Regions from separate parts of the Nocardia sp. NPDC060259 genome, predicted to be linked through region 1. Evidence: predicted binding sites of a transcription regulator. Region 1 holds the regulator's gene; the other holds the start of a gene.
The links. The regulator HspR, encoded in region 1, represses chaperone genes until heat shock. The targets are predictions, from matches to a motif close to ANNTGAGTNNNNNNNACTCANNT.
Positions count from the first base shown of each region.

Region 2: a site for HspR is predicted at 4,677-4,699, ahead of lon (endopeptidase La). Genes of this name have one in related genera too.

Region 1 is NZ_JBHXAY010000010.1:84,845-92,054, forward strand. Features, by position in the region: gene ACFWF2_RS07165 (hypothetical protein) at 1-351, opposite strand, end outside; gene ACFWF2_RS07170 (globin domain-containing protein) at 447-1,616, opposite strand; gene ACFWF2_RS07175 (heat shock protein transcriptional repressor HspR) at 2,233-2,634, opposite strand; gene dnaJ (molecular chaperone DnaJ) at 2,634-3,815, opposite strand; gene grpE (nucleotide exchange factor GrpE) at 3,840-4,409, opposite strand; gene dnaK (molecular chaperone DnaK) at 4,406-6,253, opposite strand; gene ACFWF2_RS07195 (DHA2 family efflux MFS transporter permease subunit) at 6,470-7,210, opposite strand, start outside.
Region 2 is NZ_JBHXAY010000019.1:72,917-80,126, reverse strand. Features, by position in the region: gene ACFWF2_RS10940 (serine/threonine-protein kinase) at 1-1,529, shown strand, start outside; gene ACFWF2_RS10935 (TetR/AcrR family transcriptional regulator) at 1,827-2,438, opposite strand; gene ACFWF2_RS10930 (hypothetical protein) at 2,523-3,299, shown strand; gene ACFWF2_RS10925 (DUF2613 domain-containing protein) at 3,329-3,499, shown strand; gene ACFWF2_RS10920 (DUF3068 domain-containing protein) at 3,496-4,569, shown strand; gene lon (endopeptidase La) at 4,714-7,122, shown strand.

The DNA of each region.
Region 1 (7,210 bases):
GCCGAACTTCTCGATGGCATTGTCGACCTGGGCCATGCCCGGGCGGACGATGGTCACCTCTCGATCACCCTTCTTGATCGTGATCGAATCCGCCTTGGTTCGCTCCAGGAACCTGAGGCTGACATCCCGAATCGACCACACCACGGCACCGATCGTCCCGCTGGACACCAGCAGCTGACCGATCTGCTCGACGGCGCCAGACTTCTGGCCGTCCGCCGCGGCGGTCGTCACCCGGCTGACGTGTAGTCCACCGATCTCGGACAGATCGGTCTGTAGCTCGCCGGTCACCTCGTCCAGCCACTCGGCGTCGCGACGCCCCCCGGAATTGATCACCAGCACAACGTCATCCATCGATCCGCCCTCCCTCACTGTGATCATCCTCGTCAGACCACTCTAACCAGGACGAAGCGAACCGACAGGTCGATTCACGGCGCGGGGGCGCGCGCTCAGAACAGTGGGTCGTGGCGGATCGACTTGGCCTGGGTGCCCGCCGCCATCAGGCGGAACTTGGTGGTCTGCACCATCGATGGCGATCCGACGATCTGCACATCGCGATCCGCCCACGAGCCGTAGCTGGCGACGACCTTGCCGATCTGGCCGGTCATTCGCGGTTCCAGGCCGGGCAGGTCGCCCTGCGGTTCGCCGGACTCGTAGTACCACCAGGGGTTCTCGTCGCTCTCGGTGACGGGGGTGACCGAGAGCCACTTGTTGGCCATGGCCAGCTGGCTCAGGACCTGTAGGTCGTAGAGGTCGCACGGGTGGTGGCCGCCGACGAACAGGTGGACCTTCGGGTTGACCCGGCGCTGGGCCATCGCCATGATCTGGGCGCGCAGCGGCGCGATGCCGGTGCCGCAGCCGACCATCAGCATCTTGCGCTTGGTGTTGCGCGGCACACCGAGGCCGCCGAGCGGTGAACCGAGCAGCCACTGGTCACCGACGGCGGTGTGCGAGACCATGGACGGGCTGACCCAGCCGCCGAGCACGCTGCGAACATGGAACTCGATCTCGCCGTTGGCATTCGCGGGGTTGGCCGGGGAGAGGTAGCGCCACATCCGCGGCCGCGCCGGTATCTGCACGCTGAGGTACTGGCCCGCCGCGTACTGCATCGGCTGGTCGAGCTGAACGCGGATGACGGCCAGGTTGCGCAGCACCTCGCGGCGTTCGACCACGGTCGCCGACCACGCGGCGGGTGTCGTCTCCTTGTCGGCGGCGCTGATCATCGCGCCGCTGATGGTGGCCAGGCCCTCGTCCCAGGCGGTGGCGACCTCGTCGGTCCACATCTCGGTGCCCGCGAACTGGCGCATGGCCGACTTCAGCGAGTTGGCCACCGCGACATAGTGGGCCGGCTGCACACCGTACTTGCGGTGGTCGCGCCCGAGCTGGGCGAGGAACGGCAGCAGCTTGTCGGGTTCTTCCAGCCGGTCCAGCGCGTAGCCGATCGCCGAGACGAGCCGTTCACGCTGGGAATCCATGGCCGCCGGGAAGTAGTCACGGATGCCTGGATAGTCCGTGAACAGGATCGAGTAGAACGACCTGGCTAGCTTCTCGGGCCCACCGTCTTCCGCAGCAACCGCCTTGAACGTAGTACGGATCAAAGCGACAGTCCGCGAATCCATATGTGTCACAACCTCGTTTCGCCATCGAACGCTAGCCGCGCCGGCGAGTGACGGGCTGGGGAGGACACTCGTCAGCAGCCGATGCGAGAAGTCTAGGCGAGGTTTGCCAGCTTAGGAATCGTACTCTTAAACATCACGCATGTAATTCGTTTAAAACCGGGCGGTACCTGTTCAGTACCAGCTAAAAACATACCAGTGGACCGTGAATCTTGGGTGAACATGACCTCAAGATTCTCCGATCTTCCCGGCAATTGCGGCAATAGCGACCCAATGTGCCTGGTAGAGCGACCTTTCCGCTACGGACCCAATCTCTCCGGCCCGACGCGCCGTGCCACGACACGCGAGGAGGGTGTGCCGGAGTGGCTGGTCGACGGGAGGGAATTAGCCTCCGATCGAGCCGAATTCAGCGTCCTATCAGCAACCTTTCGTGATGATCCCGAGATATACGCCCACCTCAGAGCCCTGCGGCCCCACAAGCCCCGGCCAAGATCGCGAATAAGTAGGTTGCTGGATAGTCACCAGCCGATCGCCGGGGATTGACCGGGCACGAACGAGCCCCCGGCCCGCGTCCGCCGGAGCGGATCGCGAACCAGGGGCTCGGGCGAATCGTGGAACCCTACCGCCGGTGCCGCGGCTGCCACACCACGAGCGCGGTGCTGCGCTGGGGCGGCGACAGGTCGGGCCGGTAGCCCGCCCGCAACTGCTCCAGCTCCGCGCTCATCTCCTCGACGCGCTGCTGCAGCGCCTCGACCTGATTGGTGAGCTCGATGATGCGCTTGATGCCCGCGAGGTTGACACCCTCGTCCTGCGACAGCCGCTGCACCTCGCGCAGCAGCTCGACGTCGCGGGTCGAGTAACGGCGTCCGCCACCCGAAGTGCGTTGGGGGGTGACCAAACCCAGCCGGTCATACGTACGCAACGTCTGCGCGTGCATACCCGCCAGCTGAGCCGCCACCGAGATCATGAAGAACTCGGCACGCGAGGTCCCACCCGACGCGGACTTCGGACTATCGGACATCAAGCACCCGCCCATCCCGCACGCGGATCGAAGCCACCGGCCTTCTCCGCCTCCTGATAGCGCTTGAGCGCATCGGTGGCGTCGGAGTCCAGATTCTGCGGAACCGCGACCTTCACCGTGACCAGCAGGTCACCGGCGCCGCCCGCCGCGCCGCGCTTGGGCACACCGCGACCGCGTACCCGCAGGATACGCCCGTCGGCGGTGCCCGGCGGCACCTTCACGCCGACCCGGCCGTCCAGCGTCGGCACGGAAACAGTTGTCCCCAGCACCAATTCGCTGTAGCTCACCGGGAGCACCAGGGTCAGGTCGTCGCCCTGGCGGCCGAACACCTTGTCCTGGCTGACGTGCACGGTCACGTAGAGATCGCCGGAGGGCGCTCCACGCAGGCCGGCTTCGCCCTGCCCGGCCAACCGGATCTTCTGCCCGTCACTGACACCGGGCGGGATACGCACGGTGATGGTGCGGGTGCGGTTCTGGATGCCGGTGCCCGAGCAGTCGGTGCACGGGTCGTCGATGATCGACCCGGTGCCGCGGCAGTCGTCGCAGGGCTCGCTGAAACCGAACGCGCCCTGATTACGGCTGACCACGCCGGAACCGTTGCAGTGCGGACACACCCGCGGGCTGGTGCCCGGCTTGGCGCCGCTGCCATGACACGTGGTGCACGGCGACGGACTGGTCATCCGCAGCGGGACGGTGACACCCTGGGCCGCCTCGCGGAAGCCCAGCGTCGTCTCGGTCTCCACATCGGCGCCACGGCGCGGACGGCTCGAACCGCGCGCGCCACCCCGGTTGAACAGCCCGCCGAGCAGATCGCCGAGGCCGCCGTCGCCGGGTGCGCCTGCGCCACCGGCCTGACCGAAGATGTCACCGATGTTGAAGTCCTGCGAGAAGCCGCCGCCCGCACCGGGTGTGAACCCGCCGCCGTAACCGCGACCGCCACCGCCGGCGAACAGGCGGCGCGTCTCGTCGTACTCCTTGCGCTTGGCCGGATCCGACAGCACGGCATTGGCCTCGCTGACCGCCTTGAACCGCTCCTCGGCCTTGGTGTCACCCGGGTTGGAGTCCGGGTGCAGGTCACGAGCGAGCTTGCGGTAGGCCTTCTTGATCTCGTCCTGCGAGGCGCCGGAGGAGACACCCAGCTCCTTGTAGAAGTCCTTTTCGATCCACTCCCGTTGGCTCACCGAGCATCTCCTCCTCTCGCGTTCCTATTGGTCGTCGCCGTCGGCATCCGAATCCGATGCCCCCACGGCCTCGGCATCGGTTACCCCGACCAGCGCGTGCCGAAGCACCCGTTCGCCGAACCGATAGCCCTTGCGCATCACAACGCCGATGACCGGGTCGGCGCCCGAACCCTCGTGCTGCACTGCCTCGTGCAGCGTCGGGTCGAACGGGTCACCGATCGCACCGAACTCGACCAGACCCTGCTTCGTGAGCGCGGTCTCGAGCTTGTCGGCGACGGCCTTGAGCGGGCCGGTCTCCAGGTCGCCGTGCGCCCTGGCGCGGTCCAGATCGTCGAGCACACCGAGCAACTCGGTCACCACCACGGCCTTGGCCGCGTCGATGTTGGCCTGACGATCCCGCTCGACCCGGCGGCGGTAGTTCGCGTATTCCGCGGTCAACCGCTGCAGGTCGGCGGTGCGCTCGGCCAGCTCGTCGCTGACCGGCGCCTCGGCCTCGCCGTCACCGGAGGGCTCCGCCACCTCGGCGGCGGAGTCTGTCTCGGTGTCTTCGACGATGTCTTCGATCAGCTCCTGCTCGGAGTTGGCCTCGGTCACTTCTTCTCCGTGTCCACCGGCTCGTCGACAACCTCGGCGTCGACGACCTGGTCGTCGTCGGCCTGGCTCGGACCCGCGCCGTTACCGGACTGGCCCTCGGCGGCGCCGGCCTCGTAGAGCGCCTGGCCAAGGGCCTGCGACTCGGTGGCCAGCTTCTCCACGGCGGACTTCACCGCGGCGATGTCGGTACCGGCGAGTGCCGTGTTGGCCTCGGCGATGGCCGCCTCGACCTTGGACTTCACGTCCGCGGGCACCTTGTCCTCGTTGTCCTTGATGAACTTCTCGGTCTGGTGGACCAGCGACTCGGCCTGGTTGCGGGTCTCGGCCTCCTCGCGGCGGGCCTTGTCCTCGGCGGCGTGCGCCTCGGCGTCCTTGACCATCCGGTCGATCTCTTCCTTGGACAGGCCCGAGCCGTCCTGGATCTTGATCTTGTTTTCCTTGCCGGTGCCCTTGTCCTTGGCGGTCACGTGCACGATGCCGTTGGCGTCGATGTCGAAGGTGACCTCGATCTGCGGCACGCCACGCGGGGCCGGGGGCAGGCCGGTCAGCTCGAAGGAGCCGAGCAGCTTGTTGTGCGAGGCGATCTCGCGCTCACCCTGGAAGACCTGGATCTGCACGGACGGCTGGTTGTCGTCGGCCGTGGTGAAGGTCTCCGAGCGCTTGGTCGGGATGGTGGTGTTGCGCTCGATGAGCTTGGTCATCACGCCACCCTTGGTCTCGATGCCCAGCGACAGCGGGGTGACATCGAGCAGCAGGACGTCCTTGACCTCACCCTTGAGCACACCGGCCTGCAGGGCGGCGCCGACGGCGACGACCTCGTCCGGGTTCACGCCCTTGTTCGGCTCGCGGCCACCGGTCAGTTCCTTGACCAGGTCGGAGACGGCGGGCATACGGGTGGAGCCACCGACGAGCACGACGTGGTCGATGTCGGCCACGTTGATGCCCGCGTCCTTGATGACGGACTGGAACGGCGCGCGGGTGCGATCCAGCAGATCGGAGGTGATCTTCTGGAACTCGGCGCGGGTCAGCTGCTCGTCGAGGAACAGCGGGTTCTTGTCCGCGTCGACGGTGATGTAGGGCAGGTTGATCGAGGTGCTCTGGCTGGAGGACAGCTCGATCTTCGCCTTCTCGGCGGCCTCGCGCAGACGCTGCAGCGCCATCTTGTCCTTGGTCAGGTCGATGCCCGAGCTGGCCTTGAACTTGTCGACCAGCCAGGTCACGACGCGCTCGTCCCAGTCGTCGCCACCGAGGTGGTTGTCACCGGAGGTCGCGCGGACCTCGACGACGCCCTCGCCGATTTCCAGCAGCGAGACGTCGAAGGTGCCGCCACCGAGGTCGAAGACCAGGATGGTCTGCTCTTTGTCGCCCTTGTCCAGGCCGTACGCGAGCGCGGCCGCGGTGGGCTCGTTGACGATGCGCAGCACGTTCAGGCCGGCGATCTGGCCCGCTTCCTTGGTGGCCTGACGCTGGGCGTCTTCGAAATAGGCCGGGACGGTGATGACCGCGTCGGTGATCTCCTCACCGAGGTAGGCCTCGGCGTCGCGCTTCAGCTTCATCAGCGTGCGCGCGGAGATCTCCTGCGAGGTGTACTTCTTGCCGTCGATCTCGGTGCTCCAGTCGGTGCCGACGTGGCGCTTGACCGAGCGGATGGTGCGGTCGACGTTGGTGACGGCCTGGTTCTTCGCAGGCTGGCCGACGAGGACCTCGCCGTTCTTCGCGAACGCGACGACCGAAGGGGTGGTGCGCGAGCCTTCCGAGTTCGCGACGACGACCGGCTCGCCGCCTTCGAGAACGGCGACGACCGAGTTCGTGGTCCCGAGGTCGATTCCGACCGCACGAGCCATAGTGATTTCCTCCTGTGTGACGTACTTGGGGCAATAGTCTCAGCAACGCTGAGTGGGGTGGGCTCAATCCTGCCTTCCGAGGCCTCCGGGCGTCAACCCGAACTTGAGTCCATCACACTCAACGTCGTTGATCAGCACAACCGGTAGCTGCGGCGATTCATTCCCGCCACCCGAAAAATCTTTCCCGCCCCCGGGCCATTCTTGCCACGACCGCGCTCAACTGCGGCGGCTGATGCGCGATCGTGACGGATCGTTCATGCCGTTTCGCGCGGGTTCGACGAAGGCGGTTGTCGCCAAGGCGAGGACGAGTAGGCCCGCGCACAGGTAGCTCGACACCTCGATACCCGCCGCCATGGCTCCCCTGGCCGCCTCGGCGACGGGGAGCGCGTCTTCCGCGAGGGCCGGGATCACCGATCCGGCGCTGTCGGTGACTGTCGACGTCAGCTGGTGTGCCTCGGATTCGGACAGTCCCGTATCGGTCAGGCGGTCGCGCAGGCCGGTTCCGAGGGTGCTGAAGAAGACGGTGGTGAGGACGGCGATCCCGAGGGCCGAGCCGAGTTCGCGTGCGGCGCTCTGGATTCCCGACCCCTGCCCGGCGCTCTCGGCGGGGACGTCGGCGAGCACGACATTGGTGACCTGGGCGGTGGCGAAGCCGACGCCGATACCGTAGACGAACAAGGCGACGGCGATCGACCACCAGCTGCTGTCGGCCGCGGCGAACAGCCCGAGCAGGGCGAGACCGGCGGCTTCCAGTAGCAAGCCGCTCCTGACCTGACCCAGCGCCGAGACCGACGCGGTCATCGAGAAGCTCGCGCCGCTGGCGACGAAACTGCCGATCGCGAGCGGCACCAGGGCCAGGCCCGCCTGCAGGGCGGTGTAGTCGAGGGCGAACTGCATCCACAGCGGCAGGACCGCGATGATGCCGAATTCACCGAGGCCGACGAGCAGGGTCACCAC
Region 2 (7,210 bases), on a different contig from region 1:
ATCTGCTGGGCGACACCGAGTTCCGGGTCAGGTTCCGCCGGGAGGTTGCCGCCGCGGGCCGGGTCGGCGGGGCGTTCACCGCGCCCGTGCTCGACGCCGATGTCGATGCCGATCCACCATGGCTGGCCACCGGTTACGTTGCCGGTCTTGCGCTCTCGGACGCCGTGGCCCGGTTCGGTCCCTTCGCCGAACCGTCGCTGCTCGCCCTTGGTCACGGGTTGGCCGAAGCGCTCGTCGCGATTCACGGTGCGGGCGTGGTGCATCGCGATCTGAAGCCGTCGAATGTACTGCTGGCCGTCGACGGACCCAAGGTGGTCGACTTCGGTATCGCGCGAGCGGTCGAGGACACCGCGCTCACCACCACCGGAAAGGTCATCGGCTCACCGGGTTTCATGTGCCCGGAGCAGGTCACCGGCGAACCGCTCGGGCCCGCGTGCGATGTGTTCGCGCTCGGTGGTGTGCTGACCTTCGCCGCATCAGGGCACGGCCCGTTCGGCTCCGCCGAGATCGTGCAGATGCTGTGGCGGATCGTTTATGAGGAGCCGCGTCTGGAGGGCCTGCCACCGTCGCTGCGCCCGCTGGTCGCGGCCTGCGTCGCCAAGGACGCCGCGGCAAGGCCTACACCGCGGGAAGTACTGGCCGAGCTCGCCGGAATCGGCAGGCCCGAGCGATCGGGATGGCTGCCGCCCGCGGTGCTCGAAGAGGTCGGCATGCGCGCGGTGCGCCTGCTCGACCTGGATTCCGGCCCGGCCGGCCTCGGCACGCCGGATGCCTCGATGCCGAACTGGGCTGCCACCGGCAGGCACACCGGCGGCCATACGCCGCCTCCTGGCACTCCCCTGCCTGCCGCGAACGTCGGCGGGTACACCCCCGCGCCATATTCGACTGTCGGTCGGCCGGTCGGCGGAGCCGGTGATCCCACCATGACGCCGACGGCCTGGCACCTGGCGACCCATCCGGACGCCGTCTCGGGACCGCATCCGGTCCTGCCCGAGCGCTCGGCCCCGCGCCGCACGCGCCCTCTCCTCGTGGCCGCGGCGGTCACCGTCGCGGTGGCTGTCGCGGCGGGTGCGTTCCTGATCGGCGTCCAGTTGCGCGGCGAGCCCGATGCGGGCGGCGTGCCCATCTCGACGCCGGTCGCCGCGGACACGGACGCGCCGACCGCCACCGGTGCACCGGCCACCACGGTCCCCAGCGCCTTCGTCGGGAGCTGGCAGGGGCAGGCGGCGGACGGTCCGGTGCGCTTCGCGATCGAGCTGACCATCGGCAACGGCAAGGTCGGGCAGAAAGTGGCCACCGCGTCGAACACCGGGATGATCTCCGGTGAGCGCTGCGAGCGGTCGGAGATCCTGGTCGAGGCCACCACCGACCGCCTCGTCCTGCGGGCGAAGCTGACCGGCAAGAGCGCGAGCGGCTGTCTCGACGAGGGCGCGACATCGACGGTCACTCTGCGGCCGGACGGCACCCTCGCCTACAGCACGCCGGGCGCGCTCGGCGGCAGCATCGCGGGCGTGCTGCGGAAGTCCTGATCGCTGGTTGCCGGTCGATTGCCGGACACGTACCGCCGGGTGTGAAACGGCGAACCGGACACCCCGCGCGGCCGGTGGTGGTTCACTACCACCACGAGCTTGTTTGGACCCGTGACCAGCACATCTCCCCAGGTGATGTCGATCGCAAAGTTTCAGCCGTTGCGATCTGGGTCACTACTATGCCAGACTCTCGTCCCACACTGTGAAGCCGTCCGGTCTCACAATGTTCGGAGAGGGAGTGGGTTGAGCAAGCGGCAAGTGCGTGAAGTTGCCACTCTCCCGGCGATGGCGCGGAAATCAGTCCTGATCGACCAGCGAGAGCGCTGCGGCGGTCAGCAGGTCGACCAGCTCGCCTACCGGCGGACGCGAAGCGAGCAGCAGCCATTCGTGCGCGACACCGTTGACCGCGCCGGTGAGCAGGCCCGTGGCGAGCTGTGCGTCGCCGCGCAGCCGGACGCCCTTGCCTGCCAGCGCGGTCTCGATCAGCGCCGACCAGGCGTGGCGCCGCTCCCGGCGATGGTTCTCCATCCGATCGCTGACCCCGATCACCTCGATCAGCGCCACCTGCGCGCGGTACGGGTCGGAGCCGAGCGATTCCAGGTAGGCGGCCAGGCCCGCGCGCAGCGCGGCCTCCGGGTCGGAGTGGTCGATCACCGCCGTGGCGACCGCGGCCGCCGCGTCGTCCTGGATGCGGTCGTAGGCCGCGATGAGCACGTCCTCGCGGGTCTCGAACTCCTCGTAGAACTGCCGCTTGGACAGCCCGGCCGCCGCGCACACCTCGGCGAGCGAGCACGTGACGTACCCGCGTTCGGCGAAGATTCGCGTCGCTGCTTCCAGGAACCGCTGGCGCCGTTCGGCTTTACGCGCGACGACTGTACGACCCCCATACCGCCTGTCCGCTGTAGTCACCTCTCCAATGTATATGAAACCCGGGATCACACTTACCCTTCCGGGCTGCTCCAACCAATCCCCACAAAGAAGGACGGCTGACCAGTGCTGCGCACCCGAGGCTCGCGGACCGCATTGTCCGCTCTCGTACTAGCGGTGAGTGCCTCACTCGCCGCACCGGCATCGACCATGGCTGCCCCGCGGCCTGCGGCTCAGCCGAGCGTCCCGGCGATCGCGGAGAACGTTCCCTCCGAGACGCTGGCCGCGCTGGCACCGTCGATCGTAAGCGCCATCTCCGCTCCCGCCCCCATCGCCGACGGCGCGCAGGCCGCGATCCTGGCCCAGGCGCGCGTGCTGCTCGCTACGCCGGGCATCCCCGCGCAGGTCAAGTCGACGCTCGAGCGGGTCATCACCTTCCTCGACGGCAGTGGTGGCGGTGGCCCCGAGCTCCCGCCGTCCGATGGGCCGCGGATCGCGCAATTCCTCTACCCGACCATCGGCAAGGGCTGCATCGGCCCGACCTCCGATTCCGTCGGCACCGCGCTGGCCGTACCCGGCCCGGCCGAGCTGCCGCCGCCGGGGCCCGCCGCGGGCCAGACCGGTTTCGTCTTCACCGCGCTGGGTACCAAAACGCCTACCGTCGCGCAGAACCCGCCGATGACGGTGCAGTGGGTCAACCTCGACAACCGGCGCACCGGCAACCAGCCGCTCACCACCGCGGCCGGAATCAACCCGGACGGACCGGCCACCCTGTCCGCCATCGCCGACACCGGTTCGGGCCGGGTCGCCGCGGTGATCACCGGTTCGCTCACCACGACCACCGCCGACGGTGACCGGACCTGCTCGTTCGCCCCGACCATCGGGTTCTTCTCCGTCGCTTGAGCCGACGCCGGATATTGGAGTTTCGATCTATGAAGTTTGCCGTCCCCGGCCTGATCAGCGGTCTGGCCGGCGCGATCCTCGGGGTGATTGCCGTGCTCGGCATCACCGCAGGCGCGCAACAGAATTCGATCCCAGCGCCCGAGACCACCGCTGACCCGGGCTCGTCTGTGCTCGGCAACGTGCAGTACGGCAGCCGATGAACAGCGGGCGCAGGATAATCGCCTGCATTCTCGTCGGACTCGGCGCGCTGCTGCTCGCCGCCGCCGTCATGATTCCCACCTACACCGTCGGCAAGGTCGCCAAGACCCCGCTGGATCTGCGGATCACCACGATTGCCAAGAATGTGCCGGGCGAGGAAAGCCTTGTGCTGGACGCGAGGTCGCTGACTTCGCCGGAGGGCTCGGCCAAGGTCGACAAGAACGTCCCCGTCGTCTCGCAGCGCTTCCTGACCGTCGAGGAGCCCTCTGGCTCCGACGAGATGACGGTCCAGGCAGGCCAGACCCTGCGTCGTGACGACCGCGACGGCGACACCGGCATCCTGACCGCCTCGATCGACCGGGTCACCATCGACCGCGTGACGGGTCAGCCCGTCGACGCTTCGCCCAACGGTTCGCTCGCGGTCACCGTCGACAGGTCGGGCGCCTCGGTGGCCGACGCCCTGACCCGTCAGGGTCTGCAGTACCGCTTCCCGATCGGCACCGAGAAGAAGTCGTACCCCTACTTCGACACCAACGCCCGCTCGACCCGGCCCATCGACTTCGTCGAGGAAGCCGAGATCAACGGCGTGCCGGTCTACCACTTCCGGCAGACCATCCCGGTGACGAACATGAACGACGTGGTCCCCGCCGCGACCAACAAGCTCACCCTCCCCGCCGCCAAGTGGGGCCTCGAGGGCGACGAGCCGGTCACGATGACCCGCTTCTACACCAACACCCGCGACCTGTGGGTCGAGCCGCGGACCGGCGCGGTCCTCAAGGGCGGCGAGTCCATCCACCTGTACTACGGCCGCAGCGCCAACCAGGTCGATGTCACCGCCCTGAAGTCGCACCTGGTCTTCGACGAGGAGACCATCGACTCGCAGATGGCCGTCACCCAGGAGAGCCTCGACAGGCTCGACCTGTTCGGCAAGACCCTGCCGATCATCCTGGGCATCCTCGCCGCGATCCTGCTCATCGCGGGCGCCGTCCTCGGCGTCATGAGCGCAGGCGGTTCCACCGCGCGTCGCACCTACGACCCGCCCACCGAACAGCTCCGCTCCACGAACCTCTAGCTCGGTTCCCCTGCACAGCGCGGCCTCCCCGGATCACCCGGGGAGGCCGTGTTGCGTTCGCCGTCGGTGAACGACCGGCCCGGCAGGAACAAACCGGTGGGGCGGTGGGTTGAGTCAGCAAAGCTCAACTTTGGAAGGGTCGACATGACTACAGCTCAGAACCTGCCGGTGCTGTTCCTCACCGATCCGATCGTGCTGCCGGGCATGGTCGTGCCCATCGAATTGGACGAGTCGGCGCAGGCCGCCATCGACGCCGCGCAGGCCGGGAAGACCGGTGCCGTGCTCGTCGCGCCGCGGCTGGACGAGGGGTACGCCTCCTACGGCGTCGTCGCCTCGATCGAGCAGGTCGGGCGCATGCGCGGTGGCGCTCCCGCCGCCGTGCTCAAGGCCGAGCGCAGGGCGCGGATCGGGCACGGCGTGACCGGGCCCGGCGCCGCCCTGTGGGTGGAGGCCGAGGTCGTCGAGGAGGTGGCGGCCGACGCGCGGACCACCGAACTGGCCGCCGAATACAAGAAGCTGGTCGTCGCGGTGCTGCAGCGGCGCGAGGCGTGGCAGATCATCGACATCGTCAACCAGCTCGACAATCCGGACGCCATCGCCGACACGGCCGGCTACGCGCCGTACCTGTCCGACGAGCAGAAGCGCGAGCTGCTGGAGACCCCGGACGTCGCCGTCCGGCTGACCAAGCAGATCGAGTGGATCACAGACCACATCGCCGAGGTCGAGGTCACCGACAAGATCTCCGAGGATGTCCGCGAGGGCATGGAGAAGAGCCAGCGCGAGTTCCTGCTGCGTCAGCAGCTCAACGCCATCCGCAAGGAACTCGGCGAGGACGAACCCGACGGCGCCGACGACTACCGCACCCGCGTGGAGAACGCCGACCTGCCCGAGAACGTGCGCGCCGAGGCGCTGCGCGAGGTCGGCAGGCTGGAGCGCGCCAGCGATCAGAGCCCCGAATCGGGCTGGATCCGCACCTGGCTCGACACCGTGCTCGACCTGCCGTGGACGGTGAAAACCGAAGACAGCACCGATGTCCCGGCCGCGCGTGCCGTGCTCGACGCCGATCACCACGGCCTGGACGAGGTGAAGGACCGCATGGTCGAGTACCTGGCGGTGCGTGCGCGCCGGGCCTCGCGCGGGCTCGATGTCGTCGGCGGACGTGGCTCGGGCGCGGTGCTCGTGCTGGTCGGTCCGCCCGGTGTCGGCAAGACCTCGCTGGGTGAATCGGTCGCGAAGGCGCTGGGCCGCAAGTTCGTTCGCGTCGCCCTCGGCGGCGTGCGCGACGAGGCCGAGATCCGCGGCCACCGCCGCACCTACGTCGGCGCGCTGCCCGGCCGGATCGTGCGTGCGGTGAAGGAGGCGGGTTCGATGAATCCCGTTGTCCTGCTGGACGAGATCGACAAGGTCGGCTCCGACTTCCGCGGTGATCCGGCGGCGGCGCTGCTCGAGGTCCTCGACCCCGCGCAGAACCACACCTTCCGCGACCACTACCTGGATCTGGACCTCGACCTGTCGAACGTGCTGTTCATCGCGACGGCCAATGTCATGGATACCATCCCCGGCCCGCTGCTCGACCGGATGGAGCTCATCACCGTCGACGGCTACACCGAAGCCGACAAGGTGGCCATCGCCCGCGACTTCCTGGTGCCTCGGCAGCTGGAACGCAATGCCCTGACCGCGCAGGAGGTTTCGATCACCGATGCGGCCCTGCGCGAGATCGCGGCGAACTACACCAGGGAAGCCGGTGTGCGCCAGATGGAGCGGCTGGTCGCCAAGGCGCTGCGCAAGGCGGCGACCAAGCTGTCCGGAGGTGACGCGCCCGCTTCCGGCGCCGACGTGATCGACATCGGTCTCGGCTACGATCCGTCGCTCGGATACGACAGCGCGGCAACGGGTCTGACCGTCGACGTCGACAACCTGACCGACTACCTGGGCCGTCCCCGGTTCACCCCGGACTCGGTGGAACGCACCGCGGTCCCCGGCGTGGCGACCGGCCTCGCGGTCACCGGTGCAGGCGGCGATGTCCTCTACATCGAGGCCAATGCCGCCGAGGGCGAGCGTTCGCTCACCCTCACCGGCCAGCTCGGCGACGTCATGAAGGAGTCGGCGCAGATCGCCCTCACCTACGTGCGCTCGCACCTGGAGGAGATCGGCATCGAACCGAAGGTCCTCGACCGCAATATCCACATCCACTTCCCTGCGGGTGCGGTGCCCAAGGACGGACCATCGGCGGGCGTCACCATGGTGACCGCCCTGGTGTCGCTGGCCCTGGATCGCCAGGTGCGCGGTGATGTCGGCATGACCGGTGAGGTCACGCTGAACGGCCGTGTCCTGCCGATCGGCGGCGTGAAGCAGAAGCTGCTCGCCGCCCAGCGAGCGGGCCTGAAGACGGTCTTCATCCCGGCCCGCAACGAACCGGACCTCGACGAGGTCCCGGCGGAAGTGCTGGCCGCCCTGGATGTCCGTCCCGTCGCCGACGTGGCCGAGATCCTGGCCTACGCCATCGAGCCGATCGCCGAGCCTGCGGCCGAGAAGCTGGCGTACACGGCCTAGATCGTCACACTGGCGTAATCGTGCATTTCGCGTCTCCGCGGTCAGATATCTGACTGCAGCGAGCCGGATTGCACGATTACGCCAGTAG